DNA from 3 places in the Shewanella sp. AC91-MNA-CIBAN-0169 genome. Region 1 is predicted to be linked to each of the others. Evidence: predicted binding sites of a transcription regulator. Region 1 holds the regulator's gene; each other region holds the start of a gene.

Evidence for each region. Region 1 encodes sigma-54, which starts transcription at its own class of promoters, with help from an activator protein. Its sites were predicted from a motif close to GTTGGCACGNNNNTNGNNT; they were not measured.
Region 2: a site for sigma-54 is predicted at 8,459-8,477, ahead of AAEY98_RS10380 (YccF domain-containing protein). Genes of this name have one in related genera too.
Region 3: a site for sigma-54 is predicted at 5,381-5,399, ahead of nirB (nitrite reductase large subunit NirB). Genes of this name have one in related genera too.

What each region holds. Positions count from the first base shown of each region.
Region 1 is NZ_JBEOPM010000026.1:53,857-64,789, forward strand. Features, by position in the region: gene AAEY98_RS18415 (calcium/sodium antiporter) at 95-1,057, shown strand; gene AAEY98_RS18420 (KpsF/GutQ family sugar-phosphate isomerase) at 1,102-2,079, shown strand; gene kdsC (3-deoxy-manno-octulosonate-8-phosphatase KdsC) at 2,082-2,648, shown strand; gene lptC (LPS export ABC transporter periplasmic protein LptC) at 2,645-3,205, shown strand; gene lptA (lipopolysaccharide transport periplasmic protein LptA) at 3,192-3,773, shown strand; gene lptB (LPS export ABC transporter ATP-binding protein) at 3,770-4,501, shown strand; gene AAEY98_RS18445 (RNA polymerase factor sigma-54) at 4,644-6,128, shown strand; gene hpf (ribosome hibernation promoting factor) at 6,154-6,441, shown strand; gene ptsN (PTS IIA-like nitrogen regulatory protein PtsN) at 6,444-6,887, shown strand; gene rapZ (RNase adapter RapZ) at 6,884-7,747, shown strand; gene AAEY98_RS18465 (HPr family phosphocarrier protein) at 7,768-8,043, shown strand; gene mgtE (magnesium transporter) at 8,555-9,919, shown strand; gene AAEY98_RS18475 (hypothetical protein) at 10,440-10,592, shown strand; gene AAEY98_RS18480 (transposase) at 10,612-10,863, shown strand.
Region 2 is NZ_JBEOPM010000010.1:36,384-47,316, reverse strand. Features, by position in the region: gene AAEY98_RS10425 (lytic murein transglycosylase) at 1-1,145, opposite strand, end outside; gene AAEY98_RS10420 (DUF2750 domain-containing protein) at 1,631-1,990, shown strand; gene AAEY98_RS10415 (hypothetical protein) at 2,055-2,714, shown strand; gene AAEY98_RS10410 (chemotaxis protein CheV) at 2,740-3,681, opposite strand; gene AAEY98_RS10405 (LON peptidase substrate-binding domain-containing protein) at 4,198-4,788, shown strand; gene AAEY98_RS10400 (sigma-70 family RNA polymerase sigma factor) at 4,926-5,588, shown strand; gene AAEY98_RS10395 (ChrR family anti-sigma-E factor) at 5,581-6,264, shown strand; gene AAEY98_RS10390 (hypothetical protein) at 6,948-7,121, shown strand; gene AAEY98_RS10385 (1-aminocyclopropane-1-carboxylate deaminase/D-cysteine desulfhydrase) at 7,345-8,316, opposite strand; gene AAEY98_RS10380 (YccF domain-containing protein) at 8,512-8,925, shown strand; gene AAEY98_RS10375 (EVE domain-containing protein) at 9,082-9,549, shown strand; gene AAEY98_RS10370 (TIGR00266 family protein) at 9,737-10,525, opposite strand; gene AAEY98_RS10365 (LysR family transcriptional regulator) at 10,699-10,933, opposite strand, start outside.
Region 3 is NZ_JBEOPM010000018.1:44,066-54,998, reverse strand. Features, by position in the region: gene AAEY98_RS15445 (bifunctional protein-serine/threonine kinase/phosphatase) at 1-680, opposite strand, end outside; gene AAEY98_RS15440 (NarK family nitrate/nitrite MFS transporter) at 795-2,261, opposite strand; gene nirD (nitrite reductase small subunit NirD) at 2,273-2,599, opposite strand; gene nirB (nitrite reductase large subunit NirB) at 2,596-5,199, opposite strand; gene AAEY98_RS15425 (ANTAR domain-containing response regulator) at 5,442-6,134, opposite strand; gene AAEY98_RS15420 (glycosyl transferase) at 6,122-7,342, opposite strand; gene cobA (uroporphyrinogen-III C-methyltransferase) at 7,335-8,219, opposite strand; gene AAEY98_RS15410 (nitrate reductase) at 8,219-10,933, opposite strand, start outside.

The sequences.
Region 1 (10,933 bases):
CTCTTCATTACCAGAGCAATTACTGTGCAATGCTTTCAATTTGATAAAAATCCAGCGAAAATAGTCGTTAATTAAATACTACTATCGGAATCACATGCTAGTTAATATCCTAATGTTAGTTGTTGGCCTTGCTGTTTTAGTTTGGAGTGCGGATAGATTTGTCTATGGGGCGGCGGCATTTGCCCGCAACTTAGGCTTACCTCCGATGTTAATTGGACTCACCATTGTTGCTATGGGTAGCTCTGCACCTGAAATGTTTGTTGCGGCCACCGCATCAATGGATGGCATGCGTGATACCGCCATTGGTAACGTATTGGGCTCAAACATTGCTAACATTACCTTAATTTTAGGATTAACAGCCTTACTAGGTGCCATTAGCTTAGATTCGAAGACCTTAAAACGCGAAATACCTATCATGCTTGCTGCTACGGTATTTGCCGGTTACACCTTGCATGATAATGTGTTGACACAAACAGAAGGTATCATGCTTATTGCATTACTTTTGTTGTTGATGGGATATTTCATTTGGCAAGCTACTCATGACAAAACCCCAGACAGCTTAGATGATAAACTTGAATCTGAGATCCCTAAAAATGTGCCAACCTTTCATGCTATCATTTGGCTGGTCGTCGGTATTATATTGCTCCCGCTATCAGCAAGTTGGATGGTCGATGGCGCTGTAGGTATTGCAAAGTTTTATGGGTTGTCAGATCTTGTGATTGGCTTAACCATTATCGCAGTAGGAACCAGCCTACCAGAATTAGCGGCCTGTATTGCTGGTGTATTAAAAAAAGAACACGACCTTGTCATTGGTAACATTGTTGGGTCTAACTTGTTTAACATTCTTGCGGTACTGGCACTACCAGGATTGATCTCCCCTGGTGAAATAGATGCTTCAGCCAGTGGAAGAGACTTCTATATGGTATTAGGCACCAGTGCAGCATTAGCCGTTTTAGTATTATCCAGTGGCGCTAAGCAACAACTTACTCGCTGGCATGGCGCACTATTATTAATCACCTTTATTGCGTACCAAATTGTTGTCTTTCAGTCGCATTAGATTGGAGCATGAAAGTAAAGTATTAAGCTAACAGAGAGAGTCGCATGGTAAATCACACTCAATTTCGTCAATGGGGTCGTAAAGTCATTGATATAGAAAAAGCTGCCTTAGATAATTTATATCAATATGTAGACTCGGTTGAGTTTGACCAAGCATGTCAATTGATCATGCAGTGTAAAGGTAAAGTAATTGTCATGGGGATGGGCAAATCCGGTCATATTGGTAACAAAATATCCGCGACCTTTGCCAGCACCGGCACACCGGCATTTTTTGTTCACCCTGGTGAAGCCAGTCATGGTGATTTGGGCGCATTAGCCAAAAATGACATTGTACTCGCCATTTCCAACTCTGGTGAATCAAGCGAAATACTGACATTAATGCCTGTTATCCAGCGTATGGGTGTACCAGTGATTGCGGTGACCGGTAAACCAGACTCCAATATGGCGCGTTTATCCAAAATCCATTTATGCATTCAAGTGCAAGAAGAAGCATGTCCATTAGGATTAGCACCCACTTCCAGCACCACTGCAACACTTGCTATGGGCGATGCATTAGCCATTGCTTTATTACAAGCAAAAGGTTTTACTCGTGATGACTTTGCCTTATCACACCCTGGTGGCTCTCTTGGAAGAAAATTACTTCTAAAAGTCGACGATGTCATGCATAAAGACGATGATTTACCGATCGTCAATGATGATATTTGTATTACTGAGGCACTTTATGAAATATCTAAAAAGGGCCTTGGCATGACGGCAGTAGTCGACCATGCCAATAAACTTGTGGGCATTTTTACCGATGGTGATTTACGCCGGGTTATCGATGCAGACGTGAATCTTCGAATCACTCCTATTGCCCAGGTTATGACCGAAAATTGTGTTACCTGCCCTGCGGGGATTTTAGCCGCACAAGCACTGCAAATCATGGATGAAAAGAGCATCAACGGACTGATTGTCGTTAATGAAAAACATCAACCGATCGGAGCATTAAACATGCTCGATATGGTTAAAGCTGGAGTCATTTAATCATGTCAGAATCAACCTCGTTTCACCAAGGATTTTACGGCCCTGTCAGCAATGATATTTGGCAACGAGCTCAAAAAATCAAACTGTTAATCTGTGATGTCGATGGAGTATTTTCAGATGGACGTATTTACCTCAGTAATGCAGGTGAAGAACTCAAAGCGTTCCATACTCGTGACGGTTATGGTGTGCGTTCTTTGCTTACCAGTGGTATCCATGTTGCCGTGATAACAGGACGTAAATCCAAGATTGTTGAAAACCGCATGACGGCATTAGGTGTAACACATATTTATCAAGGTATTGATAATAAATTTGAGCCTTTTGAGCAATTATTGTCGCTCTATAATGTGACTGCTGATGAAGTGGCTTACATTGGCGATGACATGGTAGACCTACCTGTAATGAAAGCCGTAGGACTAGCCGTTTGTGTCGGTGATGGTCATCCGTTTGTCAAACAACAGTGCCATATGACAACCACCCTCAATGGTGGCCACGGCGCACTGCGTGAACTCACCGATTTATTACTATTAAGCCAAGATAAATTTGCCAGTGCTCATGGTATGAGTATATGAGTAGAGTCACGCTAGGTATTATTGCTTTTTTTGGGCTTGCTTTTATATTGTACTGGCAAGCACAAGTAAAACGCAGTGAAATGGACGCGGTACAAATACGCGGTATTGAGCGCCCAGATTTTGTTGCAGATAACCTACGCACTACAGAATTCAATCAACTAGGTTTCGTCGAAAGTCGAGTCAGCGCCGAACACATGGAGCATTACGCCTCAAGTGACATCACTCACTTTACCAAACCGATTTACCTCATTTACCCTGAAAACGGTAAAGCACAATGGCAATTAAGTGCAGACCGTGGGCAATTGAATAAAAATACCAGCAAAGTCACATTAGAAAATAATGTTATTATTGATGCCATTGATATAGAAGAACCCCTGCAGTCACTGAGTACCCAAGCTATTTCGGTGGATTTAACCACTATGATAGGATCCTCGCAAGAGATGGTGTACATCAAAGGTAAAGGGTTTATTATTCAAGGTTTAGGCCTACATGCTGACTTGAATTCGCAAAAATTATCGCTACTAAGCCAGGTAGAAGGAACATATGAGCCACATTAATCGTCTCCACACTCGCGCCAATGTTATGTTATTAAGTAGCATACTTTGTATATTGAGTTTGCCTGCCATAGCGAAACAAGGGGATCTGAAACAAGAATTGAAAATCGCTTCAGTCAGTCAGTCTGCCGACATTAAGAATAATCAAATTGTTTTTAATGGTCCGGTAACGATTGTCCAAGGCACGATTAATATCAATGCAGATCAGTTACGGGCGTTTACCCCTGAAAACACCACCAGCAAGAGATTAATTGCTACTGGCACCCCAGCTACATTTTCACAAGAATTAGATGACGGTAAAATTGGTACCGCAAGTGCTAACGAAATTAGCTATGACCTTGCCACTACTACACTCACATTGACTGGCAACGCCAAATTGGATCAATCTGGTAGCCAGGTTACCGGTAATAAAATCAAGTACAACATCAGTGCTCAAGAGCTGATTGCCGAAAGTACTGGTACAGGACAAGATCGGGTAATCACCATCATTCAACCAGAGAATTTCCAAGACGAGTCAGCGCCAAAGCAAAAACTCCCTGAAATTCCTGTTAACAAGCAGATCAAACCATGACCCAAATTACCTTAACCGCTGAAAATCTAGCTAAAAGCTATAAAGCTCGTCAAGTTGTTAAAGATGTGAGCTTAACGGTTAAAACCGGCCAAATTGTCGGTCTTTTAGGCCCCAATGGTGCAGGTAAAACCACCACCTTTTATATGGTTGTCGGCTTAGTAAAAAGCGATAAAGGCCGAATATTGATTGACGATGACGACCTTACTGCCGATCCAATGCATTTGCGCGCCCGCAAAGGTATAGGTTACTTACCACAAGAAGCCAGTATTTTCCGCAAGCTCACCGTTTACGACAACATAATGGCCGTACTGCAAACTCGCAAAGAGCTCAGCACAGACCAACGTATTGAGCAACTTGAGCACTTACTCGAAGAGTTCCACATTACTCACATACGCGACAGCCAAGGCATGTCGTTATCGGGTGGTGAACGTCGTCGTGTTGAAATTGCGCGCGCTTTAGCTGCTAATCCAAAATTTATTTTGCTTGATGAGCCCTTTGCTGGTGTTGATCCTATTTCGGTCATCGACATTAAAAAAATCATCCAACAACTTAAAAACCGCGGTTTAGGGGTATTAATTACCGACCATAACGTACGTGAAACGCTAGACGTTTGTGAGCGAGCCTATATCGTTAGCCAGGGTAATTTAATTGCCGAAGGCACACCAGATGAGATATTAAGTAATCAACAAGTTCGAGCTGTGTACTTAGGTGAACAATTCAAGCTATAGTTACTTTACTGGCCTTTTAGTCTAGCTAACTCATTTCATTGAACGATACCTAAACAACGTTAAATGTCATTGATGTTTATGGCAATCTATTACAGTTCGAGATTGTCATTTTTATGGAAAATCATCTAGGGATAAGCGGTAAATGAAAGCGTCACTCCAACTTAAAATGGGTCAACACTTAACCATGACCCCACAATTGCAGCAAGCCATTCGCTTACTGCAATTATCGTCATTGGAGCTACAGCAGGAAATCCAACAAGCATTAGATTCAAATCCATTGCTTGAAATAGAAGATGAGTTTTCTGAAGCAAAAGACTCCTTAAAAGAAAACCGCGACCAAGCGGATACAGACTTTAGTGACAACAGTATTGTTAATGTCGAAAAAGACACTTCCACCGTCGACATAGCAGAATCCATGACCAAAGAAACCATGGATGATTTAGCCATGGATACCACATGGGATGAAGTATACACAGCCTCACCTATGTCAGGTTCAGGCAGTGCAAGCATGCGCGATGACGACATGCCCTTTCAAGGTGAAACCACCGAAGGTCTGTACGAACACTTAGAATGGCAAAAAAATCTCACTCCATTTTCAGACACCGATCTCGCCATTGCCACCGCCATTATTGATGCCATTGATGAACGCGGTTATTTAACCCAAAGTACCGAAGATATTCTCGAAGCCATGGGTGATGAAAATGTGGAACTAGATGAGGTTGAGGCGGTATTAAAACGCGTTCAACACTTTGATCCTGTGGGTGTTGCAGCACGTGATTTAAGCGAATGCCTATTTATTCAATTAGCGCAATACTCTAACGACACACCCCATATCGATAATGCCCGTTTGTTAATTAAAGGCTATTTAGAGTTAATTGCTGGCCGTGATTTCAGATTATTGATGCGTAAAACAAAACTAAAAGAAAATGAGTTACGTGACGCAATCACTCTAATCCAGACACTCAATCCTCGTCCGGGCTTATTAATTACCCCCATGGATGATGAATACGTGATTCCCGATGTCACAGTATTAAAGAAAAATGGCCGTTGGGTAGTAGAGTTAAACCCAGACAACATGCCTAAAATTGGTGTTAATCAGCAATATGCAGCCATGGCTAGAGGCAGTAAAAACCCGTCGGATAGTCAATTTATTCGAGGCCATCTGCAAGAGGCTAAATGGTTTATTAAAAGTATTGAAAGCCGTAATGATACTTTACTTAAAGTGGCAAATTGCATTGTGCAATTTCAGCAAGGCTTTTTTGAATATGGCGAAGAAGCCATGAAGCCTATGGTGCTCAATGATATCGCTGAAGCTGTAGAAATGCATGAATCGACCATTTCACGAGTCACCACACAAAAATATATGCACACCCCTCGAGGCTTATTTGAACTAAAATACTTCTTCTCTAGCCATGTCAGTACTGACGATGGCGGGGAATGCTCATCAACGGCCATTCGTGCTTTTATCAAAAAGCTGGTTGCCGCAGAAAACCAGAAAAAACCACTGAGTGACAGTAAAATGGCTCAGCTTCTGGCAGAACAGGGCATAAACGTTGCTCGTCGTACGATAGCAAAATACCGTGAAGCAATGATGATCCCGCCCTCAAACCAACGTAAGAGTTTATAACCTACTAGGCAATGGAGGATTTTTTATGCAAATAAGTCTGACTGGACGTCATGTCGAAATAACAGAATCTTTACGTGAATACATCCACAGTAAATTTTCAAAGCTTGAACGACACTTCGATCAGATCCATAATGTACACGTTGTGCTCAATGTAGAAAAATTACAACAAAAAGCAGAAGCCAAAATCAACATTAATGGCGCAGAAATTTTTGCAATGTCAGAAAGTACTGATATGTATGCTGCAATAGACGCCCTGATCGATAAACTCGACCGTCAGGTAATTAAACACAAAGAGAAGAATACAAAACACTAACGATGGAACTTTGTACCATTCTGCAGCCGGAATGCACTACCTGTGCCACACCGGGCAGTAAGAAAAAAGTACTGGAACTCATCAGCAATTTAGTCGCTGCCCAGTACCCAACCCTGTCTTCGCAAGAGGTTTTTGAAAGCCTGTTAGCGAGAGAGAAAATGGGTAGCACAGGTATAGGAAATGGCATTGCGATACCTCATGGTAGATTAACGACCATCGATCACCCTATCGCGATATTTATTAAATGTGAAGAAGCCATTGCCTTTGATGCAATCGATAAGCAACCCGTGGATCTTTTATTTGCTTTGTTAGTACCTGCAGACCAGTGCCAACAACATTTAGGCACGTTATCGAGCATGGCCCAAAAGTTAAGCGATAAGCAAATATTGAAACAGCTTCGTAAAACTCACGACGCAACAGAACTTTATCAGGTTATTACTGCATGAAACTAGTTATAGTATCGGGACGTTCAGGCTCAGGGAAATCCGTTGCCCTGAGAGTATTAGAAGACCTAGGATATTATTGTGTTGATAATTTGCCTTTACCACTCATTGGCACATTATTAGCCCAGCTTAAAGGCAGTAATGATTTGGTTGCGATTAGCGTTGATGTTCGTAACATTGCAGAACAAGGTAAAGTGCTTCAAGACCAATTGGCACTACTTCAAAATGACACTGAAATTATCAGTTTCTTTTTAAATTCCAATGACAAAGTATTGCTTAAACGTTACAGCGAAACACGTCGATTACACCCGTTATCTAAAAATCATATTTCACTGCAAGAAGCGATAAAACTAGAAGGCCGTTTACTTGAGCCTATCGCAAAAATTGTTGATCACTATATCGACACTTCTGCGCTAAATATCTACGAATTAAGCGACCAAGTTAGGCAAATATTATTAGGCAGTGTTGATAAAGAGTTAGTGATTAACTTTGAATCTTTTGGCTTTAAACACGGCATGCCGACAGAAGCAGATTTTATGTTTGATGTACGCTTTTTACCCAACCCACATTGGGAAATAGAACTGCGTCCATTTACGGGTTTAGATGAGCCCGTACAAGAATTTTTAGGTCGTCAGCCATTAGTTAATAAATTTATTTGGCAAATTGAAAACCTATTTGAAACTTGGATGCCGCATTTAGAACGTAACAATCGCAGTTACCTTACCATCGCGATTGGTTGTACTGGTGGTCAGCACCGTTCGGTATATATTGCAGATCAATTAGCAAAACGATTTCGACAAGGCAGTAAACACACGGTTAATGCTCGCCACAGAGAATTAAATATCAGTGATACTAATAACTAAGTGAGCATAGGATCGCGTCAATGATCAAACTTGAACGCCAAGTGACCATTTCAAATAAATTGGGCTTACACGCCCGTGCCGCCACAAAACTCGCGATGTTAGCGGCGGATTTTGATGCTAACATCACCTTAACTCAAGGCGAAAAAAACGCCAGCGCAGCTAGCGTACTTGGGCTATTAATGCTTGAAAGTGGTATCGGTAAAATGATTACGGTGACAGCTCAAGGCCCAGATGCTGAAGTGGCATTAAACGCAGTGTGCGATCTCATTAATGCTAAATTTGATGAATCTTGTTAATTTTTTAATCGCATTGAATTTATAAATAGCCTGTAATGTGTGAATAGCTGCAAGTTACTCATGCTTTAAGCCACCGTCATCCTTATTTTATGCGGCCTCTAAATGACTAGGCCATACTAACCAAACTGTCACGACATTGATGATCACCAGTAGACATCAGTCCCTCAAAAATATTAGCCCTTAGGTTTATCTCTCGCAGTTGATACCAATCTCATTAGTATCAGTTCATCCTGCGGGAGTTAGCGTTTAACATGATAAAGACATTACCGCTTCTAGCAACGGATCCAGTGCAACTCTGTTTCCGTGACGTGGTACGTCTATAGTATGTAAAGCAGCATTGGCTGCTGCAGAATTTCACCGCAGAAGTCATTTAAGTATTTTATTTCTGCATTTCATTGTCTTACGTAAAGACAGCTATTTCTGCATTTATACGCCTTGAACTGTACAACCTGAGAAACCCAGAATAATGACATACTGAATAATATAAGTATGACGAATAGGAAGTAGATATATGGGTAAAGAGTACCTAGACAATGAGATAACAGAACAACGTCTCAATCAACTCGTTCAAGCACTAGACAGTGGTCTGTTTGTCCATGCCCGTAACATGCTACATACCATGTCACCTAACGATGTCGCCCTTATTCTCGAATCATCACCGCCCAAAAATCGTCAGGTGTTATGGCAACTCATTGACCAACAATATGCTGGGGAAATTCTTGACGAATTAGGTGAAGAACTTAAAGATTCACTTATTAGCAGCATGACACCAGAGAAGCTTGCCCAGGCCACAATAGGCATGGATACAGATGACATGGCCTATATTCTTCGCAGTTTACCCGATGATGTTTACAAGAAAGTGCTCAAATCAATGCGAAGCCAAGACCGGGATAGAGTAGAGCAAGCATTGCGTTACCCAGATGATACTGCCGGCAGTATCATGAATACTGATACCGTCACCCTAAGACCAGATGTCAATATCGAAGTGGTATTACGCTATTTACGTCAACGGGGAAATTTACCTGATACGACTGATACTTTATATGTTGTGGATCGCCATGATCATGTTTTAGGCGGAGTAAGATTAGCTGATTTACTCACATGCGATCCAAGCGTAACGGTCCGCAGTATTATGGACACAGAATTAGAAAGTATTCCTGTAGAGATGTCCGATAAAGATGTGGCGCAAAAATTTGAACGGATGGATTGGATATCTGCCCCAGTCGTCGACAGCCAAGCAAAATTGCTTGGTCGAATTACTATCGATGACGTTATTGATGTCATCCGCGAGGATGCCGAACATTCAATGATGGGAATGGCAGGGATGGATGATGATGAAGATACCTTTGGCCCTGTGCTTAAAAGCACTCTGAGACGCTCTCTATGGCTAACCATCAATCTATTTGCAGCATTACTAGCCTCATCTGTCAGTAACATGTTTGAAGGTACCTTAGAGCAATTCGCCACCATCGCAATTTTAATGACCATTGTACCGAGTATGGGAGGCGTTGCGGGTAATCAAACCCTAGCACTCGTCATCCGCGGGATTGCACTTGGGCATATTGGCCAAAGTAACTCACGCTGGTTAATTGGTAAGGAATTAAGCATCGGATTATTGAACGGTTTAATGTGGTCTGTATTGGTCTTTTTTGCGGTATGGCTTTGGAAAGACGACATCGCATTAGGTGGATTAATTGGCAGTGCCATGCTGATTAATATGACGGTAGCAGGCTTTGCTGGCGCCACTATCCCCATAATGTTAAAAAAGCTAAATATCGATCCTGCGTTGGCGGGGGGTATGGTGTTAACGACGGTAACAGATGTCGTTGGCTTATTTGCATTTTTGGGCCTAGCCACATTATTTTTAATGCACTAAATCATTGATTTAAATCGTACATATCATGTCGTCCAACGAAATTGCGCTATCTAGTGCAATTTTACGGACGTCGGCGGCGTCTCTATACACATAAGTCTTTTTCACACATAAGCTCATTTACCAAGCGCTTAGTACTCTGATCACTTTTGCAGCTATGTCTGCAGCCTCACTTTATTAACGTTTTTCAAACCATCAACTGGCAACAACTCATTCGGTGAAAACCTTGCCTTCATCTTGTCATTAAGGTGACCTTTTTTTGCCATATTTGTCATCCATACTGCGCTACGACAATCACAACCGTAATGTGTTGCCGGCAGCACATGCTCACCACATTAGTGCAATTGCACCAATCTGGTTGACTACTCAAAAATAACAAAACTACAGGTAATATGTAATATACTGATAAATAACAACTAAAAATATTTATCAAAGTTGGCACAAGCTTTCCATATAAGAAATACGTACCTACTAAGTAGTAGTTTATTTTTTAAGCAGTCCATTGTAATTGTAGGAGATAGCGATGAATAAAATAACCGTAATACGTAGCATTATATCGATAAATGTCATGGTCAATAATGTCATTGCACAATGCCGCCAAAACATTTTTTTCTTAGCACATCTCGGTTGCAGTCAGTGGGATGAAGTTGAAACTCGCTCAGGTAAACATAGATAAATCGGAAGGAAATTATTTGATGAATATGTCAAATGCAAGACAGTATCCAATCGACTTACAAAGACAAGTGATTAATGAGGTCAAAAACCATAATCGATTATTATCCGACGTAGCAAAACAATATGGCGTGTCGGCTAAAACGGTTTATCAATGGGTGAGAAATAACGATAGTCGCCAAACTGAAAGCAAGGGCGCGATCGTATCAGAAATAGCCTATTTACAACAAAAGATTGCCCAGTTAAGTCAACAATTACAAACAATGGCAAGTTAGTAACATTAACCGTTTTGGCAAGGATGTTTGATCGTATTAACAACTCGTCCCCCAGCAAGTTGATAACACA
Region 2 (10,933 bases), on a different contig from region 1:
CGACCTAAAATGCCATCTGGCTTACCGACATCAAACCCAGCATCATTCAGTTTTTGTTGTAATTGCTTTACCGTTTCTCGGCTTAACCTTGGCTGCTTAGGTACCGCACGTGTTAATTCCGCACCGCCATTAATTCTGTCGGCTAAATGACCGACTGCTATGGCATAAAATTCAGAGCGGTTCCAACGCATAATCACATTAAAGTTGTCATACCCTAAGAAAGCTGGACCCGTATGCCCTGCTGGTAAATATAAAGCGGCTTGCATATCTGGTGTCGATAACGGCTGACCATTAGATTGTTTAATATCAAGCGCTTGCCATTTTACTAATGGTAACGGGTGTTTACCGCCCAAGTAAGCAAACGGGTAATCAACAGGTAATAATACTTCTCGTCCCCATCGCTCATCTGCTTTCCAACCTAGGTGTTGTAGAAAGTTAGCTGCAGAAGTTAATGCATCCACTTCACTATTCCATAAATCGGCAATACCATCACCATCACCATCTACTGCATACTTACGATAGTTAGTTGGCATAAATTGGGTGTGCCCCATCGCCCCAGCCCACGATCCAACCATTTTGTTATCTGCGAAATTATATTGCTGCTTTAACTTCAACGCTTGTAATAACTCGCCAGTGAAATAATCGCTACGCCTTGGATCGCATGCTAGCGTTGCCAATGAATCGAGCACTGGCATGCTACCTTTGTAACTACCAAAGTTGGTTTCTAGGCCCCAAAAAGCAACAATATATTGCCCAGGCACACCATACTCTTTTGTTAGCTTAGTTAATAATGCCCCATGTTTGGCCATCATTTTTCTGCCTTGTTCAACCCGCCATGGTGTGACGCGTTTGTCGAAGTAATCACCAAAGCTTGTGGTAAATTCTGGCTGCTGATTATCTAATTCAATCACCCTAGGGACAAACTTTAAATTTGCCACCGTTGTATCGATAATCTGCTGTGAAATCCCTGCCGTTTTTGCTTTTTGCTGTAAATTAATCACACAGGTAGCAAAATCGGGATGCTCTTGAACTGGAGTAACATCAACAACAGGATCGGGTGATGCCGACACAGCACAGGCACTCAATAAGGTGCTAGATACAAACATTGAAGCAATAAACACAGAAAAACGTCTTTTATGAGCCATGAACAACACTTATTTTACAAAAATGAATATTGAATATCGTGACGCATCGGCTTTCAGTAAACAAGACCTGTTAACATTAAACCCTGTTTATTTATGCCAAATTCAAGTGAAAAATAACAACACCGATGACAAGTGATTAATAATGAAGCCGTCACTCAAAACCACAGACACTCGTCTTAATCGCTGCACTTGATTTGAGTCATACAAACAGCTTGATAAATAAGCGGGTCAATAACGCCAAGACTATCGATTGATTTAAATGACCCAACGAACGACAGCGAATACAGTTACAACATTGACGCATTTAATCGTGTTAGTTTCTAATAAGAGACTAAATGCCCGATTTGCGTCTAGATTCTGGGGCAATTTAGTTTCTAAATGACCACCAAGGATCCTCATAAACAAAATTGTCATTAATTAAGCCTTTTCCTTATTCATTGAGTCCGTATAATGATGTTAATTCTCACTCATTTAAGCGATTTATCATGACAGAACAAACAGCAGCACTAACAGGCTTTATCGAAAGCGTAAAACAACATCAAGTCTTATGGGGCTTACAAGATGAAACAGGTGAAGGTTGGGTTGTATGTGACTCATCAGAATTTGAAGAAACTGATGTTATGCCACTTTGGTCAAGTGAAGCTGCTGCAAAAAGCCATTGCACTGATGAGTGGGCAGACTACAACCCAGTGACTATTACACTGACTGAGTTTTTAGAATACTGGGTAAGTGATTTAAATGATGACGGTGTATTAATAGGTGTTGATTGGGAAGCTGAACAAGAATGCCTAGAAATTGACCCAATCGTATTGGCTAAAGAATTAGTTGATTTTGAAAAAGAATAATCATTAATTGATTTGATCTTACTACCCAAGCTGTTCAGCCATTGAACAGCTTTTTGATATTATTATGCCCATGCCTACACTGATTGATATTCCTTTTGACAAACGCCACACCTGTTGGTTTTGCAACGAACCCAGTAATCATATTTTTGATTACTATAGAATGACTCACACTCCCCACCCCTCTCTAGCCATTCCTGCTTGTAAAGAATGCCATATGTTAGCCAAGAAAAATCTGCTGACCTCTATTTGGGATTGTCGAGATGCGGTTAAAGATAATTTAATGCATATATATAGCAAAGACTTGGCGATTGGCATTAATTGGACTAAGCAAGAACTCGAAGAATCAGATTTTGATTGTATGATTTTTGGTGGATTTAAAAAAAGTGCCTGGATGATGTATCAAATAGCCCAAAGTCGCATGAATGCACGGGGCTGGCCATTAAGTCTGGACGGGGTTTTACTTGAAGGCGAAATAGCGGGTGACAGTAGTCAATATCATACCGGTTTCGAGTTTGACGATATAATGTTTACCTCTCTAACAAAAGCCATTGGCCACTATAGCAAGACCTTATCTTTAGACAGTGGTTTTTTACAGCAACTGGTTACCTTACTTGGTAAAGCTCAATTTGGCCATGCTGTCAAAATAGCGAGACTCAATATTGGTATCACCCCAGGGCATCAACGGCGTATTCTTGACGAGTTAATCGAAGATATGGATCAATAAAACCACTTAATCATTCAATTGTGGCCTAACTAAGAATACTCCGTAAACGATCTTGAACAACGCTGACTAATAAGTCGGGCTGGAATTTAGAGATAAACTCATTACAGCCGACTTTTTTCACCATCGCTTGGTTAAAGCTACCGCTTAAAGAAGTATTGAGAGTAATAAAGAGTGCCGCCATTCGAGGATCGTTACGCACCTCAAAGGTCAACTTATAACCATCCATTTCAGGCATTTCGGCATCGGTAATCATCATTAGCAATTCATCGGCAACCTGTCTGCCTTCATCTGCCCACGATTGTAATAATCGCAAAGCTTGTAATCCATCTGACGCCTCAATAATCTCTATACCAAGTTGATTGAGAGTGTCCCTTACTTGTTTACGCGCCGTTGACGAATCATCCACAATTAATATCTTACGACCAGGCATGTAAGAAACGAGCGCTTCATCTAACACACCGTCAGATAACTTCACATCGTAATCAATAATCTCAGCTAATACCTTCTCAACATCAATAATAGACACTAATCGTAAGTGTCCTTGGTCTTCAATTTTCGTTATTGCGGTTAAGTAATTATGTCCGCCAGTGGTTTTGGGCGGCGGCATAATATCACTCCAGGTCATGTTAACGATATTCTCGACTTTACCGACTAAAAAAGCCTGCACACTGCGGTTATACTCGGTAATAATCAAGTTACAATCGTCATTCACTGGCATCGGCGAGAAACCAATCGCTTGTCGTAAATTAATCACTGGGATCGACATCCCTCTAATGTTGGCTACTCCATAAACATTATGATTACTGCCGGGTAACTTATTTAAGGGTGGCAACTTAACCACTTCTTTGATTTTAAATACATTAATGGCAAACAACTGAGTTGAGTTAATGCGAAACAACAACAATTCTAAACGGTTTTCGCCAACTAACTTAGTTCTTTGATCTACCGTATCGAGCACTTTTCTCATGAACAGGTTCCACCTAAAAACATACAAGCAACATCAAAGATGCGTCATCATTAACAAGGGTAATTATACTTAAAAAATATCATTAAACAGTGTTGAATCAGGATTTATGCCGCAAAAATAAAAAATATATATAAACAAGATCAAAAAACACCCCTAATACGTAAAATGTTTAATTCGAAACTCGAGTTATTTCATCTCACAAACGTTCTACTAAAGTTAACACCAATAAAAAGACTCCTGAAACCGCGGCATCAATTCACCCTCGGTTTTGCTTTGTTAAATCTGTCGGCTGTTATCCTAATAGATAAGCCTGTTACTGTTGTAAAACCATTTAACTCAATTAATACTTAAGACGTTCATATGAATAGCCCGTCTTGATAATGCATTTGAGCATAACTTTTCACACATAACACAATATAATTTGGCATGTTTAAACCACAGATCAAGGTGATCATTAACCTGTTTGTGTACGTACAACAGTGTAGATTATTCGTTAAAAGTCATTCAGGGGCCGTTATGATCATCCCATTATTCCCATTACCGATTTGCTTGTTACCTCAAGGATATACCCAGTTACGTATTTTTGAACCTAGATATAAACGCTTAGTATCAGAATCGCTAAAAAGTGGTGTTGGTTTTGGCTTATGTATGTTGGCTGATGATAAAAAAACCATATTACCCATGGGCACATTAACCCAGATTATCGACTTTGAAACGCTTGAAGATGGCTTATTAGGTATTAGTGTGCAAGGGCAAAAAACGTTCATTATTAACAAAATAAGTGTTGATAGTGACGGTTTAAAGCGCGCCGATGTCAGCTTAATTGATTCTTGGCCGTGCGATATCATTGAACGACAAACTGAACAGAGCCACGATCACACTGATGAGCGTAAAAAAGATAAAGCACTTAGCAATACGTTAAAGCAAATTTTACAGCAATACCCACAGCATCTTGCCCACTATTCTGAAGAAAACTTTAATGATATTGCGTGGGTTTGTCAGCGATGGCTTGAAATTATCCCATTGAGTTCCAAAGAAAAATATCAGTGTATCAATAGCCATGATCATCAATTAGCTAAATCATTCTTAGCCGACATAATAAAATAATACAGAACTGTGATCCGAACCCAATAATGCCACGTATAAGATAATGATGCTGCAGCTTGTTTGAGCTCAGGATAGCCACAGCATAATGACGTAATCTCTTATGCTCAATGAGTTATTTATTGGATGCGGGTGAAATAATGGAAAATGTTCAATCACAAAGCACACAAAGTCGTTATGATAAGGGGCATCTTGCACAAAGATCCCTAATTAAACTAAGCGGTGCTATGAAATCAAACGAACCCAATCCAATGGCTGATGAGCTTGCGTCATTAATGATGCAGGTGGCTAATGATCGATGCAAAGCATCTTTTGCAAAACTTTTTTCGCATTTTGGCCCAAAAATTAACTCTTTTGGTGTTCAGCGCTTAAGCCAACAGGGCTTAGCCATGGATTTAGTTCAAGAGACAATGACTCGAGTATGGACAAAAGCCCATCTTTACAATGCAGACAAAGCAGCGGTAAGTACTTGGGTATTTACCATCATGCGTAATCAATGTTTTGACATGCTCCGTAAAGTACAACATAACCGTGAAGATTCTTTCGGTGATGATATTTGGCCTTTATTTGAGTCTGATGAAGCTGAAAACAACGACGATGATTTTTTATTATCGGCAACTTTATTGCTGCATGTAGAAGAATTACCTCCTCTACAACGCCAAGTAGTACAAGGTATTTATATGCAAGAGCTTACTCAACAAGAGTTAGCAGACAAACTTAACATTCCAATTGGAACGGTTAAATCTCGACTTAGACTTGGCTTGGAAAAATTAAAAAGCTTTATGGAGAAACACTATGATTAATTACCACCCAGACCAGCATTTGCTGTCTCTCCATGCTAAAGGCGAGTTGCCGCTATCGATGTCGATTGCTATCTCCGCTCATGCTGAATTGTGTCCTCATTGCCAGCAACAACTTGACCAGGTGACAATTGCGTTGTCTGAGCAACAGTTTGAGTCGGCCGTAAAAACTCAGTCGGTAGACACTAATAATAATCAATTAGACGCACTACTCGAGAAGCTATTAAATTCAACCTTAGATACTTTAGAGGTTGAACAAGCTAGTACAGTTGATCAGATTGAAGACAATAGCGTTAGTATTAAAGGTCAGCATTATCCGCTGCCTAAGGTATTTCGTAAGCAAATTAATGCTTCTTGGCAGGGTATTGGTAAAGTCAGCCGTTTGAGACTCGATACCGGAGAGCCACAAGCAAGAGCAAGCTTGTTGCATATCGCAGCCAATGGTGAAATTCCTGAACATACACACAAAGGTGCAGAGCTAACATTACTGCTCGCAGGTGAGTTCAGCGACTGTTACAACACCTACAAGCCTGGTGATTTTATGCTGCTTGATAAAGAGCACCAACATTCACCAAAAACACTTGAAGGTTGTTTGTGCTATACCATTGTCGATGCCCCGTTATACTTCACTAAAGGGTTCAGCAAACTATTAAATCCAATTGGCGATTTACTTTACTAACCATTACGTTAGTTTCTTAAAATGTTAACTACTAACGTTTGTGTATCGATAACTTGGACGCTATTTATCATTAAGTTGTACCAGCAATAAGGGATGATGAGTGAATTTTCGTCATCCCTTTTAACACTATCGACATCCGAGCAAGGTGAGAATTGTCGATAATTAGTCGCTAATTGCTATTTTTCAATCGAAAACTGCATTAATTTGATTAAAAATTGAAAAAGACTATTGCCATATGCAAACACTCAGTATATTATCCACACAGATTTAGTTTTCTTGTTAATTTTGGTTACCTACCTGTAAGTCTGCTCAACTTCACTTCGTAAATAAACCCAAGACAAGCTTCTGTACATCGTTTTTGATTTCAATTGATTTCTGTTGATATGATAATTTAAATTATATTCACGTCATCTTGTTGTCATAAAACTATGTTTAACTTACAAAGTTAAGTACTAAATATGTATTCATTTTTTTATGGCTATATGTCATGTGACAACATCAATGTTGCAAGCATAAAATAGACCTTAATCAACTATTTACATATCAACACTTGATTAGTGAGTAAAGGATAGGTTAAGTTAAATCTCGAAACATTAATCTTTTGCAACACTAAAAAATGCCAAGGATATTTTATTGAACAATTTTCTCACCTAATGGTGAATATATAAGAAGGAGTGTGACCTATGTCATACAACATGAATGGACACGAAATTTCAGTTAGCTTTCCGGTTAACTCTATCTCGTCAAACAAGAATTCAATTGCTTTTACCGACAGCCTAGGTAAAAACAAAAAAACCTTTTCAAAACGTATTGAAGCATTAAACTTCATGAAATGGTTAATCTCTGCCAATAAGTAATACCCCCTAACGCTTTGCGTTAATCATTTGCTCTGTTATTTAATAAACTCATTTCTCGGTATTCTCCTCTCACTTACCGATGTTTATTAAAACAGAGCAAAATGAATAACTCACTCGCATCATTTTAAGTTATTCTTCAGTGTTAAACCCCAGTTAACCCCTCTAAAATATCTAATTTTATATCAACAACTTATAGAAAAATCATCTTGCATTCACCCTATAATTAAACAGTGTGCGAAAATTTTCGTTGGTATCTTGGCAACATTGTTTTATTTCCCAAAACTCCCCCCTGATGTATATAAAGAATATCGGTTACATTGGCAGTATTACTATTCAAATAATGTTGTAACACTAGAAATCCAACCGGGTCGTACAATAATTCAAATTCAATTCCCGACTGGCATACCGTATTCCACATATCAAAACAACGTCGTGATAATTTTCCAAAATGATATTTATGACCATCATTAATAATTGTAGGAAAATAAACCTCATCGACTAATTGTGAGAATTGTTGACGTAAATATTCATCCCCTCCCACAGTACTGCAAGTTAACACCTCAACGGTAAAAACTTTCGTTAATGATAAATGAGCCAATTGTTGAGTAAGTTGTTTATTTAAATAAGCCGCAGTGGTCCCCGTACCTGAGGGTAAAAATACCTTTAGCTTATTTTTTTGTTGATCTTGCGCCCATTGAATAATTTCACAGGCAAGTTGTGTTATCCCGGTTTCGGCATACTCACAACGCCCACCTTCAGGAATAAAAAGTAATTGTTTTTTATCTGCGTAGCTTGGATTCGATGAAACAATATATTGCATAGCATCGTCTAAATGCATACTTTGAAGATTTTCAACATCGGTCAAATGACTAACATCAATAATATTGGCGCCATTTTGTATCGCAGCGGCATAATTGCCTTGAGGATGTTGTAATAAAAACTCGCTGATATGGCTTACATAGTAATCAAATTTCCACCCTTGCCGCTTAGCCAATACTGACATGGAATATAATGAGTTGGCTTGGGCCGAACCCGATGCCACTAGTTGGGTAATATGTGAATAATCATGATGCAAAAAATGATAAAATTTACGTGCTTTATTACCACTAAAATCAGCATGTAATAAATCATCTCGTTTAATGTAGATGCTGCGTCCACCAAAGTTCATCGTTTGCACTGGGCTTATCGAAAACATGAATTGTCTCAATCAACTGTAATATGAGCATTTTAACTAAAAAATGATAAATCTCATCGATTCATTTGCGTGAATCCTCGCACTGTTCTATTTATACAATACCACAGCAACACTTAACCCTTAATAATCAACAAATTGAAAACATGGCATGAAAATGGCTTATATTGAGAATATTGACTATTGATAGGAATGAAAATGTCTCTTTTACGCTTAATCTTTAATATTGCTTGGTTTTTAATGGGTGGTTTTGTTATGGGCCTAGCTTGGTGGTTTGTTGGAGTACTGTGCTTTATCAGTATCATTGGCATCCCATTTGGTCGTGCTTGTTTTGTTATTGGCGAACTGGCTTTCTGGCCATTTGGACAAGAGACCGTTAACCGAAAACACATTTCAGGCCAAGAAGATATTGGCACTGGCACGTTAGGTTTGGTGGGTAATGTAATATGGTTTTTATGCTTTGGTATTTGGCTCGCGATTGGTCATCTAGTCCATGCTCTGGCTTGTTTTGTAACGATTATAGGTATTCCGTTCGCGTTACAACATCATAAGTTAGCCTTATTAAGTTTAACCCCTATTGGTCAAACCGTTATTGCCAAACCGACTTATTAACATTCGTTAATAACCGCTGAATGACCACTGTTGTAAAAAGCCGATAGCATAATGCTGTCGGCTTTTTATTTGCCTAATCGTATCTGCACCGTGTACATTGCCATTCTTAAGCACTGAAAGGTTATTCAGTCACTTTAAAGACGATAATGGGATCACATGAACTATTGGTTAATGAAGTCTGAACCAGACGACTTTAGTATTGATAATCTACAGATGAGTAAGCAGCAAACTGTTGCTTGGCAAGGTATTCGTAACTATCAAGCACGTAATTATATTCGCGATCAAATTACATTGGGCGATGTAGTGTTGTTTTACCACTCTAGCTGTAAAGTTCCTGCCATTGTGGGTTTAGCAAAAATTAGCAGTGAAGCTCAAATTGATAGCAGTGCTTTTGATAACCGTTCACCGTATTTTGATGCAAAATCTAACGCTAATGCGCCTCGATGGTGGCAAGTCGATATTCAATTTATGGCCAAATTTTCTAAGCCTGTGAGCTTGAAGCAATTGAAAGCCGATCCCGCGCTGCAAGATATGGTATTAGTGGCTAAAGGTGCCCGCCTGAGTATTCAGCCCGTCACACAGTTGCAATACCAACACATTATGCAACTAACAACCTTAGAATAATAACGTTAGATTGATGACCTTGCATCGGTAACCTTGAATTAAAACAGACCAGCTTGTCAGCAGGCCAGTAAACATCTTCTTTAAATCAGCCTCCTAAAGACAGCTCAGACTACGTAAACACTATTAGCTATAAATAGTCTGAGCTCAAATACTAACGGCACAGTGATAAGATCACGCAATGCCCATATTAGTTAATCATTCGCCCTATTCCGCCAAGTACAGAACCTTCACCTTGGTCTTTGCCACCACTTGATGGTGCATGAGCAATAATTCTGTCAGCCATACGAGAAAACGGTAAGCTTTGTAACCACACAGTCCCATGGCCTTTTAAGGTTGCAAGGAACAAACCTTCACCACCAAATACCATCGACTTTAATGAGCCTGCACGTTGTATGTCATAATCAATCCCGGGAGTGAATCCAACTAAACAACCGGTATCGACCCGCAATGTCTCACCGTGTAATTCTTTTTTAATCAGTGTCCCACCAGCATGCACAAACGCCATGCCATCACCTTTAAGGCTTTGTAGAATAAATCCTTCACCACCAAAGAAACCGGTGCCTAATCGCTTATTAAACTTCATGCTTACTTGCGTGCCTAAGGCTGCCGCTAAAAAGCTGTCTTTTTGGCAGATAAGTTCGCCTTGATGTTGAGCTAAGTCTATAGCCAAAATAGTGCCAGGAAATGGCGCAGCAAATGCCACTTTTCGTTTTTGTTGACCTTGATTAGTAAAGTGGGTCATAAAAATACCCTCACCCGAAATGGCGCGTTTACCTGCACCAAGTAGCTTGCCAAAAAAACCGGATTCTGGTTCAGAGCCATCACCCATTCTGGCCTCAAACATAATGTCTTCTTCGAGGTAAGTCATCGCACCCGCTTCAGCAATAACAGACTCATTTGGGTCTAATTCAACTTCAACCAGCTGCATGCTAGAACCTATAATTTCATAATCTACTTCATGACTTTTCATGCTCATTTTCATTCCTTAAAAATTTATTTAATGTTTGCAGTTGCCCAATTCAGTATTAAGGCATTATTCCTTATGGATGATTTAAGGTAACAAAATGATCATCCATTTAACATGACAACATTTCAATAAAATATCCGCGTTCTGTTGCCACTGCATTTGTTTGCCAATTGTGTCCATCGTTAACCTAAACCCGCACCGCTCAATCCTGATTGTTGTTGTAATTGATATTGAGCAAACTCTTGCAAAATAAGCTCGGTAAATAACTGCCCAGCTCGCCCAAGCGGACGTTCAAGTGTAGAGACTAATTGCGGTGTAAAACTAAACCGATTACCACCAATAAAATCAATCTCGATCAGTTGCCCTTGATGTAATTCTTCAGCAATTAAAAAATCCGGCATCCAACCAAAACCCAGG
Region 3 (10,933 bases), on a different contig from region 1:
TGTTGCTGACAAAGAGCCGTCAATTTTCGGTGTATTTCAAATTCAGTGAGTACGTCATGAACTCCATCCGTTGTCAGTAAATAGAGGTCGTCAACTTCAACTGACAAGCTTTTATAGTCCACATCTAATTTAACATCCATCCCCAAAGCACGAGTAAGATATTGGTTTGATGAGTTAATATTAGTACTGTGATCATGAGTTAATTGCAGTAATTCGCCTCGGCGAAAACGATAAATACGTGAATCGCCCACATGCAACATGTGCACTGAACAAGACTTAAATACCAATGCACTAAAGGTACATACAAAGCCACGTCTGGCATCGCGATAGTCTTGCCCCAATCCATACAGCCAACGGTTTAATGCTGTTAATACTTTGGTACTCGATGTTTGCACACTCCAAGTTTCTGGGGTCGAATAATAATCTGCAAGAAAATTACTAACACTAATGGCAGACGCATGAGCCCCACCTTCAGCGGTACTGACACCATCACTGATAACACTAACAACACCTTTCGACGTAAGTGGTATCCCTGAAGGAATACGAATACCTATGGCATCTTCATTTTGCAGTTTACGTCCTTTTTCAGAAGCTTGGCCTACAACAAGCTGCAAAGTTGCAGCAAAAGGAAGCATGGCATCTACACTATCCATCGTTTGTTCTAATGACTCTGAAGCCATAAAACCTCTCACTCTAAGATTAAGCTGTTTTATCAATATAAAAACTCAAATTGCTTAAACATAAACAATTTGAGTTTTATGGCACTATGTTGCTCTGGCTACTTTACTCGAGCACTAACTTACGCTGATTAAAGTGACTTCGCCTTGATCGTTTACTTCAGCAATATGACCTTTGGGTTCTTTCATAAAAAATAATGTCACAAAACCAAATACGGCACTTATCGCAATCACATAAAAGAAAGTTTGAGTGGATACGATAGAATATACGGTTAAGAAAAACACTGCACCGACGTTACCATAAGCCCCTGTCATACCCGCTATTTGCCCTGTTAAGCGACGCTTAATCAGCGGCACAGCAGCAAACACAGCCCCTTCGCCACCTTGAACAAAGAATGAACATGCCATAACGACTGCGACAGCCAAAGGTAATGACCATGACGAGTCGATTTGTGCTACCGACAAATAACCAATCGCTAACCCTGCAGTTAATATTAACAAGGTGGTTTTACGACCAAACTTATCACTTAACCAGCCACCGCCAGGACGAGACATTAAATTCATAAAGGCATAGCTTGATGCCAACATACCCGCTTGTGCCATGCCAAGCTCGAACGTTTCTGCAAAAAATAATGGCAACATAGATACCACGGCAAGCTCAGAGCCAAATGTAGTGAAATACAGCACATTCAATACAGCAACTTGCTTAAATTGATAGCGTTCAAACTCAGGTACTTCCATTGAAAACAAATGTTTATTCACTTGGTATGTTTGGTAAAAATCGAACAAGAACACCACCACCAACCCAAGATAAATAAGGTAGGTTGCATCTTGAGTAAACATACTCACACCTGCTGGAGACAGTTTCCAACCTAACAGCGCTAGCGTGGCATACATTGGCACCTTCATAATGATCAGTAACACATAGTCACTTTTACTGGTCACTTCTAAGCCGCCGCCCTTTTTGGGCTTAAAGTAAGTCGAACCTTTTGGAGTATCGGTCACATTGAAGTAATAAACAAATGCAAACAACAAACTCATTAAGCCGGTAATGCCAATGGCATAGCGCCATCCGTCTGGGCCACCAAAAGCAAGTGCAACGGCAGGTAACGTAAAGGCTGCTGCAGCTGAACCAAAGTTACCCCATCCGCCATAAATGCCTTCTGCTGTACCTAACTCTTTTGCCGGAAACCATTCACTCACCATACGGATACCAACCACAAAACCAGCACCAATAAAGCCAATCAGAAATCGGGCTAAGGCTAACTGCTCAAAAGTGTCGGCTACCGCAAACATAAAACAAGGGATTGAACAGATACCCAATAAGGCAGAATAGGTGATCCTTGGACCATATTTGTCGGTTACCATACCAATGATAATCCGCGCCGGGATTGTTAATGCCACATTGAGGATCAACAAGGTCTTAATTTGTGATTTAGTCAGCCCTAAACTGTCGGCGATCACGCTAACAAGTGGCGCTGCGTTAAACCACACAACAAAGGTGATAAAAAACGCCATCCAACTTAAATGCATGATTTTCATCTTGCCGTGGAAACAGAAAATATTAAATTTTTCAGCACTCATATTGCACCCCTTTATGACTGAGCCAAGACAAAAACATTGCCTTGTTCAGTTTTAATTTCGAATGGTTTAACCACTAAATCAACATTTTCAATACAACGTCCGCTATCCAAGCGGTAATGTTGTTTATAAAGCGGCGAAGCAACACAAAGCTCACCATCGATTTCACAAATAAGTCCTCGGGACAATAAACTCACACCACTGGCAGGATCTACATTATCAAGGGCAAATAAACCGTCATCCCCTAAATTGAAAATGGCAACCGCACGTCCTGCTACCCAAGCCGCTATTCCGGTGCCTTTTGGCATGCTTGCTTCGCTACACACATTGACCCAAATCATGCTAATTCCTCCACAGCGAGTTGTGCTGCATCGTCTGTAATATCGTTAATAGCTATCGTTCCTGCCCCTGCGTCTTTAATACTCGGGAAACGTTGCTCACGAATTCGTTGGTAAGCACTGGTATCTGCTTCTGGCGCATCATTTGGATTAACAAACTCATTAAAGCGCGCCAAAAAGGCCGGTTGTTCAAGGCTGGTTTTCCACTCACATTGGTATGTCGCGGCAATATGGTCCATCTGCTGCTCTAAGGTCGAGTTAATTCCCAATGCATCGTCAATAACGACTGATTTTAAATACGCTAGACCACCTTCTAATGAATCCATCCAAGTCGAGGTTCGTTGTAATTTGTCTGCAGTTTTGACATAGAACATCAAAATGCGATCGATATATTTATAGAGATCTTCAGTGGATAAATCAGTGGCAAACAAATCACCATGACGGGGGCGCATACCGCCATTGCCAGCAACATACAAGTTCCAACCTTTGTCGGTTGCGATAATGCCAATATCTTTGCTTTGTGCTTCAGCACATTCACGAGTACATCCAGACACAGCAAATTTTAATTTATGTGGACTGCGTAAGCCCTTGTAACGGTTTTCTAAATCAATCGCGAAACCAACGGCGTCTTGCACCCCGTAACGACACCAAGTGCTGCCAACACAGGATTTTACCGTGCGCAATGATTTACCGTAGGCATGGCCTGTTTCAAAACCAGCATCAATGAGTTTTTTCCAAATTTCGGGTAGCTGCGATAACGTTGCGCCAAACATATCAATACGTTGGCCACCGGTTATTTTGGTATAGAGGTCATATTCTTGGGCAATTTGGCCCATGGCTATCAGCTTAGTTGGGGTAATTTCACCACCAGCGACTCGCGGCACAATAGAGTAAGTGCCGTTTTTTTGGATGTTGCCTAAGTAAGCATCATTGGTGTCTTGCAGTTGCACATGACTGCTATCTTGATTCAACACATATTGGTTTTGTAAGCTAGCAAATATTGATGCGGCGGCAGGTTTACAAATATCACAGCCATATGTATGACCACTAGCTGAAGGTTTTCCATGCTGAGTGATTAAGGTATTAAAATCATTAATGCCTTCGACTTGACATAAGTGATACAAGGCTTGTCGGTCATGATCAAAATGGGCGCAAATTCCGGCATTAAAATCGAGCCCTGCAGCTTGCAAGGTTTGATCAATAATTTTTTGAACTAACGGCGCACAACCACCACAACCCGATGCAGCACGAGTACATACTTTAATCTCAGCTATTTTATGGTTGCCGGCGGTCACGGCCTCAACAATGTCGCCCTTGGTTACTTGATGACAAGAACACACTATAGAAGTGTCTTTTAAATCGGCTTCGTTTTCTGCACCGGCTAGCAATAACTCAACTGCGGAACCTTCAATCTCGTCTTGAGACAAATAGCTATCGAGCAAGCGGCTGTAATCGCTGTTATCACCAATCAGCACTGCACCTTTTAAAAATTTACCGGTTTCGTCTAACCATAATTTTTTATAAATACCCGCTTGGTTATCAGATAACTCAACAAACTGTGCGTTATCAAAACCACGGCTAGCACCAATAGCGGCCACATCAACACCCAATAATTTAAGTTTGGTACTCATGTCTGCGCCGGTAAATGACTGCGACACGCTATTAGATGTTAATGAAGCAATATGCGAAGCGACCACTCGGGCCATTTGGTAACCAGGTGCAACTAAACCAAATATTTTTTGTTGCCATAACGCACACTCACCGATGGCATAAACATCGGGCGCTGAGGTTAAACAGTAATCGTCAATTTCAATGCCGCCACGTTCACCGATACAGATATTTGAAACTCGAGCTAATGAATCTTGTGGACGAATACCGGCAGAAAACACAATCATGTCAGTTTCAAGATAAGACTCATCATTAAAGGTCATTCGGTGCATTGCCGTTTCACCGTCAATAATCGCAGTGGTGGCTTTTGAAGTATGTACACTCACGCCGAGCTGTTCAATTTTACTGCACAGTAATTCACCCGCTTTATCATTTAGCTGAACGGGCATCAATTGTGGTGCAAACTCAACAACGTGGGTTTTTACCCCGAGCTGCATCATGGCATTTGCGGCTTCTAAACCTAATAGTCCACCACCAACAACCACCCCAACTTGACTGTTTTGAGCTGCGGCCTGAATCGATTCAAGATCTTCAATGGTGCGATACACTAAGCATTGAGCACGATCGTTACCTTGTATCGGTGGCACAAATGGAAATGATCCCGTTGCAAGCACTAAGCGGGTATAAGAATAATGATCACCTTGCGCGCTAGTCACCGTTTTGGCGGCAATATCAATTGCCGTAATAGGTGTGTTTAAGTGAAGCGTAATGCCCCAATCTTGATAATCTTGCGCGCTGGTTAACATCAGTGGATCGGCGCTACCGGTCTCGAAATATTTTGACAGCTGCACTCGGTCATAAGCTGGACGCGGCTCTTCACCAAACACGTGCACATCAAACGTTTTATTGAGACCTAAACTGCACACTTGCTCAATAAAATGATGACCAACCATGCCATTACCAACGACCACTAACTTGGGTTTTGAGACTGCCATATCCAACTCCTTCATGCCTTGGACCGTAAAAAGCAAAATGGCGCCAACTCCGCTTAAGGAGTTGGCGCCATTGCCTGTTGAGATCCAAATTTTTAAAATAAATTGTTGAGGTAAACGACCCAGTTAATTGCTGCCATTCACACTATCGTCAATCTGATACTTTATTCATTATATGTATTGTTTGCAGGCTCTATGCCAACTACAAAAAAGACTTAAACTATTGATTTATTAGCCTTAAAAAATCAACAGCCTTTACTAAACGCTCTACTGTTGTCCATCTTGGTCACAACCGCACCAAAGTGAGGCGCACCATCGTTGTTCACTGCGGTGTTTAGTGATTTTGACTTACCATGATGCTGAGTCACAATAGCAATAATTTGCGCTGACATTTGAGCTAATGACAAACCTTTTTGCATCGCTTGTTGTTGAATAATCTGGTGCGCTTTGGTTTCATCGAACCCTTGCTGCATAACGATAAGCTTGGCCTGACTAAGTAGTTTTATACTGCGGATTTCATCATCCAGTTTCTTAAATTCGGCGAGTGTTTTACTCGCAGCATTAAAACGTGCTTGGGCCAAACTAATGACACTGGTTAAACGATTAACACTTAACATCTCAGGAATAAAAGTGATGCGACCGCAATCAAGTAACTCGGTTAATGCTGTCTGCTGCCATGTTTTGGCATTGACAACTATCACCATTGGCTTACTGGTTAATGTACGCTGAATAAGTCCTTGGATTTGAGCGTGCAATGTATCGGTTAATATCAACAAGGTATCAAATGTTTGTTGATGTAATCGTTGCTCAATTTGGCTCACAGAAGTTAACACCGTGACATGTCCAAACGCTGCCAAACAAGCTTGGTACTTTACAACTTCACAATCGACCACTGGCACAGCTGAAAAACTCAGGTCACAAAAAATTAAACTGCGCATAACCACTCCTCGTTCAGCCATTTGGCTAATGGATTGTCTGTTGAACTGAAGCGGTTTGCCCAACATTGTTGACTCAAGTAAACGGCTTGCTCCGCTGCCATAATCTTCTGTGAATTTGATTTTTGTGAAATGGATTCTGGTGAAATTGATTCCTGTGGAATAATCGCTGTATTTAATTTGTGGTTAAGTAATAACAATACTGCAGCCAACGTTGCCGTCATACTGCTAAGCGCCTGCTCAATCATGGTGCGCGACATTAATGATGTCAGCGCATCAGCAGAAAAAGGCTCTTTTTCGCGCCATAACAGCGCAAGAATATCGCTAGATAATTCAGCTTGACCCACTTTTGCACCAGAAAAGCCTTCTAATAACGTAGGGATAGATAAGCTCGATACCGCTATATTATCTGTCTGTCCGTTGACGACAGTTATCGTGGTAGCCACTCTTGGATTACACTCGGTTTCACCTTGTAAGCCTTTAAAAATAGCCACACTGCCGGCGTGATATTCGCTTTTCTCAAATAAAATTTCGCATATTCCTTGGTGTACCGTATCTAACCCAGGGTGAAAATAACTGCGAAGGCTTATTGGTGCATTAGTTGGGTTCATGCAACGCGCTGCGGTTTGAATCAAACTGCGTAGACCTAATTCTTGATGTAATTGACGACACTCATCTAACACTGGTGCTAAGTCACCCGCTCGAACATAAACAATATTATCTGACTGCAATGCCACTTTGGCCATTTGTGATGATGTACAACACGCAATATTAAGCGACGCTAAACATGATTCAACATGGCGGCGATGGGGTAACGCTTGGCTGTCACCGTGTAACATCACCCGAACACCTTGTTTCGCCAATAACTTAGCAACGAGTAGAAGCCAAGGTAACTGCTCGCGCTTGCCCGCATATACTGGCCAATCGATATCTACTGCCAGCGAATACCAACCTTTATCGACAGTGCGACGTAAGCCCGCCACCATTCCTGCTATTTCTTCAGTCGTTTCACCGCGCACGCGCATAAGCATCATGGCACTGGCCATTTGCACACGCGATACTTTTCCTTTGGCAAAGCCTTCAAGCAGCAAGCAAGCCTCATCAAACGTTAATGCACGTGAGCCTTTTTCGCCCTTACCTAATGCTTTTATCAGCAAACGAAAGTCAAACTCATCAACGGATGTCAGCGTTAACTCACCAATTTTAGGCATATAAAGCCTCACGCCCATATTCAAATGAGGTTTGTGTTACAGCTACATCAATATCGGCAAGCAAAGCATTCAGCTGTTGACCAACAGACACCACTTCACCAATGATGATTAACGTCGGCCCAGAGTCTTTAATGGTTAACGCGGCATCGGCCATAGAAGCGACTGTGGCATAAGTAACAATTTGATTCGGTCTTCCACCATTGGTAACAAATGCTACCGGCAGATTAGCGGCACTTTGAGCATCGAGTAACCCAATTGAAATGCTTGCCGCTTGTTCTTTACCCATATAAAACACCAAGGTTGATTGCGCTGCTAATAATGCTTGCCACTGCGTAGGTGCATTTGCATTATCGGCATCGGTCATTTTGGTGCCGGTGATCAGCGTAACACTGCGGGCCATACCACGATACGTTAATGGAATTCCGGTACTTGATGCACAACCTAACGCCGCGGTAACACCAGCAATAAATTGCGAACGGATACCATTTTGTGCAAGGTAAAGTGCTTCTTCTGCACCTCTACCAAAAATATGCGGATCGCCGCCCTTTAAGCGCACCACTTTTAATCCTTGCTGCGCCAATGTCAGTAATAATTCATTAATATCGTCTTGCTTTTTACTCGGTTGACCACAGCGTTTACCCACAAAGTGACGCTGACAACTAGGGGTTACTAACGTCAAAATGTCACTACTGACCAGACTGTCAAACACCAACGCCTCAGCTTGTGCAACAATTCTAGCGGCCTTGAGCGTCATTAACTCTAATTGACCACAACCCGCACCGACAATAGCCACATCACCCGCGTGTAATTCATTCGCCGCATGACCTAAAGTACTTATAGGTTGACGACCTTTTATCATTGCTTCTACGGTATTCATTAGGCTACGTCCTCTGCTACTGATGGTTGATGGTCAATGTCGGAATAAGATTCGCAATAAGATAAGGCATCTATCCAACTTTGCTTGGCACACTGCTTAACTTCACTATGACAACTGCCACATTGACGGCCGCAGCCGAGTAATAACTGGGTGCTATCTAACGCCTGCTCAAAACTGATATTCGCTAAACCGTCACTCATCACTTGGTCGTTAAATTGTTGATTGATTTCGTCGTTAATGTTCGCTTCGGTTACCCCTGTACAAGCGCAGATTAACGGACTATTTCCGGCTTTTATTTGCTGATGTAGCTGCTTAATTAACTGTTTATCGACAGGCTTACCAATAAAATCATTCATCTGATATAGGGCCACATTGACTTGAGTATGAGACAAGACTTTTAATGCTTTAAGTAATCCTTTATCCATATTGCATTGGATATATAAAGGCTGGCCATCTACCGTTAAAGTCCACTTAAGTGAATGCACAGTCGCTTGATACGCAAAGCCGTCGTCGGTATCCGTAAAACCAATGTGATGACACACTCCGTTCTCTAGTGTTTGTGCAACTTGCCAACATAGCCCGTGAGCAGAAGAGTCGTGTTGACCAAAAACCACCCCTTGCAGCGCCAGTTCAACAGAGCTTAATGTCACAGGTTGACACTTAAACCCTGGTTGTTTTGATATTGGGTCGACGCGAGCATCTAATGCCTGATTCACGCCTTTGGTCAGCGAAAACTGCGCAGACCAATGCATTGACATCAAAGCCATATTTGTCGGTATGTCATCATCGACAACAGCGCGAGCCATCGTGAATGAGGCATGGGGAAAAAGGTCGGGGTTAGCGGTCTCTGTGGAGTATTGTTCAATTTGATTTTGAATAGCTTCAATGCGGACCAAGCCACCTTCGGTTAAAGAGAATGCATTGAGTTGTGATGAATGCAGGTGAACGACAGGCTCAGGAATACTGGCTCGTAAGCTAGCAATATGTCCGGTGCGAGTCATGGTATGCCACTGATCTCGGCTGCGGCCAGTGTTTAATAACAAGGTGTTACTCGGTAATGATTGTTGCGGAACACTAACAACCGCAGGCGCAACAAACTGAGCTTTACCCGTCGCGGTAGCAAACTCTCCCTGGCTAAAAACTCGCACGTTTTGTTGACCAATTTGTGTCGCCAAAGCAATGGGCCATTGTGTCGGTGCTAGTGCATCATATTGCGCTTTGGATAAATCTGTTAGCCCAGTGAGATCAAACACCTTAGTCGGAAAAGCTTGTTTAACTCTAGCGGATAAAGCTGCAAACTCGCTAAATACACTGGCATTGTCATCAAAATTAAAACCATCAAAGCCCATTTTGTTCGCGACTTGGCTAACCGCCCACCAATCAGGTTTAGCTTGGCCTTTGGCTGTGATAAAGCCACGTTGACGCGTAATAGTGCGCTCACTATTAGTGACGGTACCGCACTTTTCTGACCAGCCTTGAGCTGGGAGTAATACATCAGCAAGTTTGGCAGTATCAGAATCAGGACTGATTTCAGACACCACCACAAAAGGACAATCGGCTAATGCTTGTGCTATTTTTTCACTGTTGGGCAAAGACACCACAGGATTGGTGCCCATAATCCAAATCGCTTTGATTTTACCTTCGGCAAGGGCATCAAACATCTCAACTGCTGCTAAACCTTTTTGATCTGCAACACTGTCAACTTGCCAAAAATCAGCTAATAACTGCTGCTCCGATTGTGAAAACCCCATATGACACGCTAACTGAGTGGCTAACCCACCGACCTCACGGCCGCCCATGGCATTGGGCTGCCCTGTTAACGAAAAGAATCCACAGCCAGCTTGACCGATGTGTCCTAACGCAAGGTGACAATTAATCATCGCATTGGTTGCATCGGTGCCAATGGTTGACTGATTAACCCCCTGACAAGATGCCGTAAGTACTTTTTTATTGTTGGCTACAAGTTGATAGAATTGCGTCAGCTGAGTGACAGAAACACCGACTTGTGTGGCAAGATCGGCTAAATTGACACTTAATTGTTGCGCCTGCAAAACCACGGTATCAAAGCCTTCTGTGTGTGCGGCAATATACGCGTGGTCGACACGATTTTGATCTGCTAGGTAACCGAGTAAGCCATGAAACAAGGTTAAATCAGCGCCCGGTTTAATGGCTAAATGTAAATCTGCTTGTTTTGCTGTGGCTGTTGATAACGGGTCGATTACCACTAAACGAGCATTATTGATTTTTTTTGCGGCTAAAATCCGTTGAAAAAGAACGGGATGAGTCCAAGCAGTATTGGCCCCTACAAGCACAATCACATCAGCTTGCTCTAGGTCGTCGTAACAACCAGGTACAACATCTTCACCAAAGGCGCGTTGCATCGCACTCACCGCTGACGACATGCATAACCGTGAATTAGTATCGACGTTGGCTGTCTTTAAAAAGCCTTTGGCAAACTTGTTGGCTACATAATAATCTTCAGTGAGTAATTGCCCTGATAGATAAAGCGCAACAGAGTCTGGGCCGTGCTCAGCAATGGTTTGTGCAAATGTATCGGCAATCAAGGTGCTAGCACGGTCCCAATCAAGTGGCATACCAGATCGTAGTTTAGGGTAACGCAGTACATTCGGTTGGGCTAAACTGTCGAGTAAGCGTTCGCCTTTGGCACATAAATGACCGTAGTTAGCCGGATGCATGTTATCGCCGACTAATTC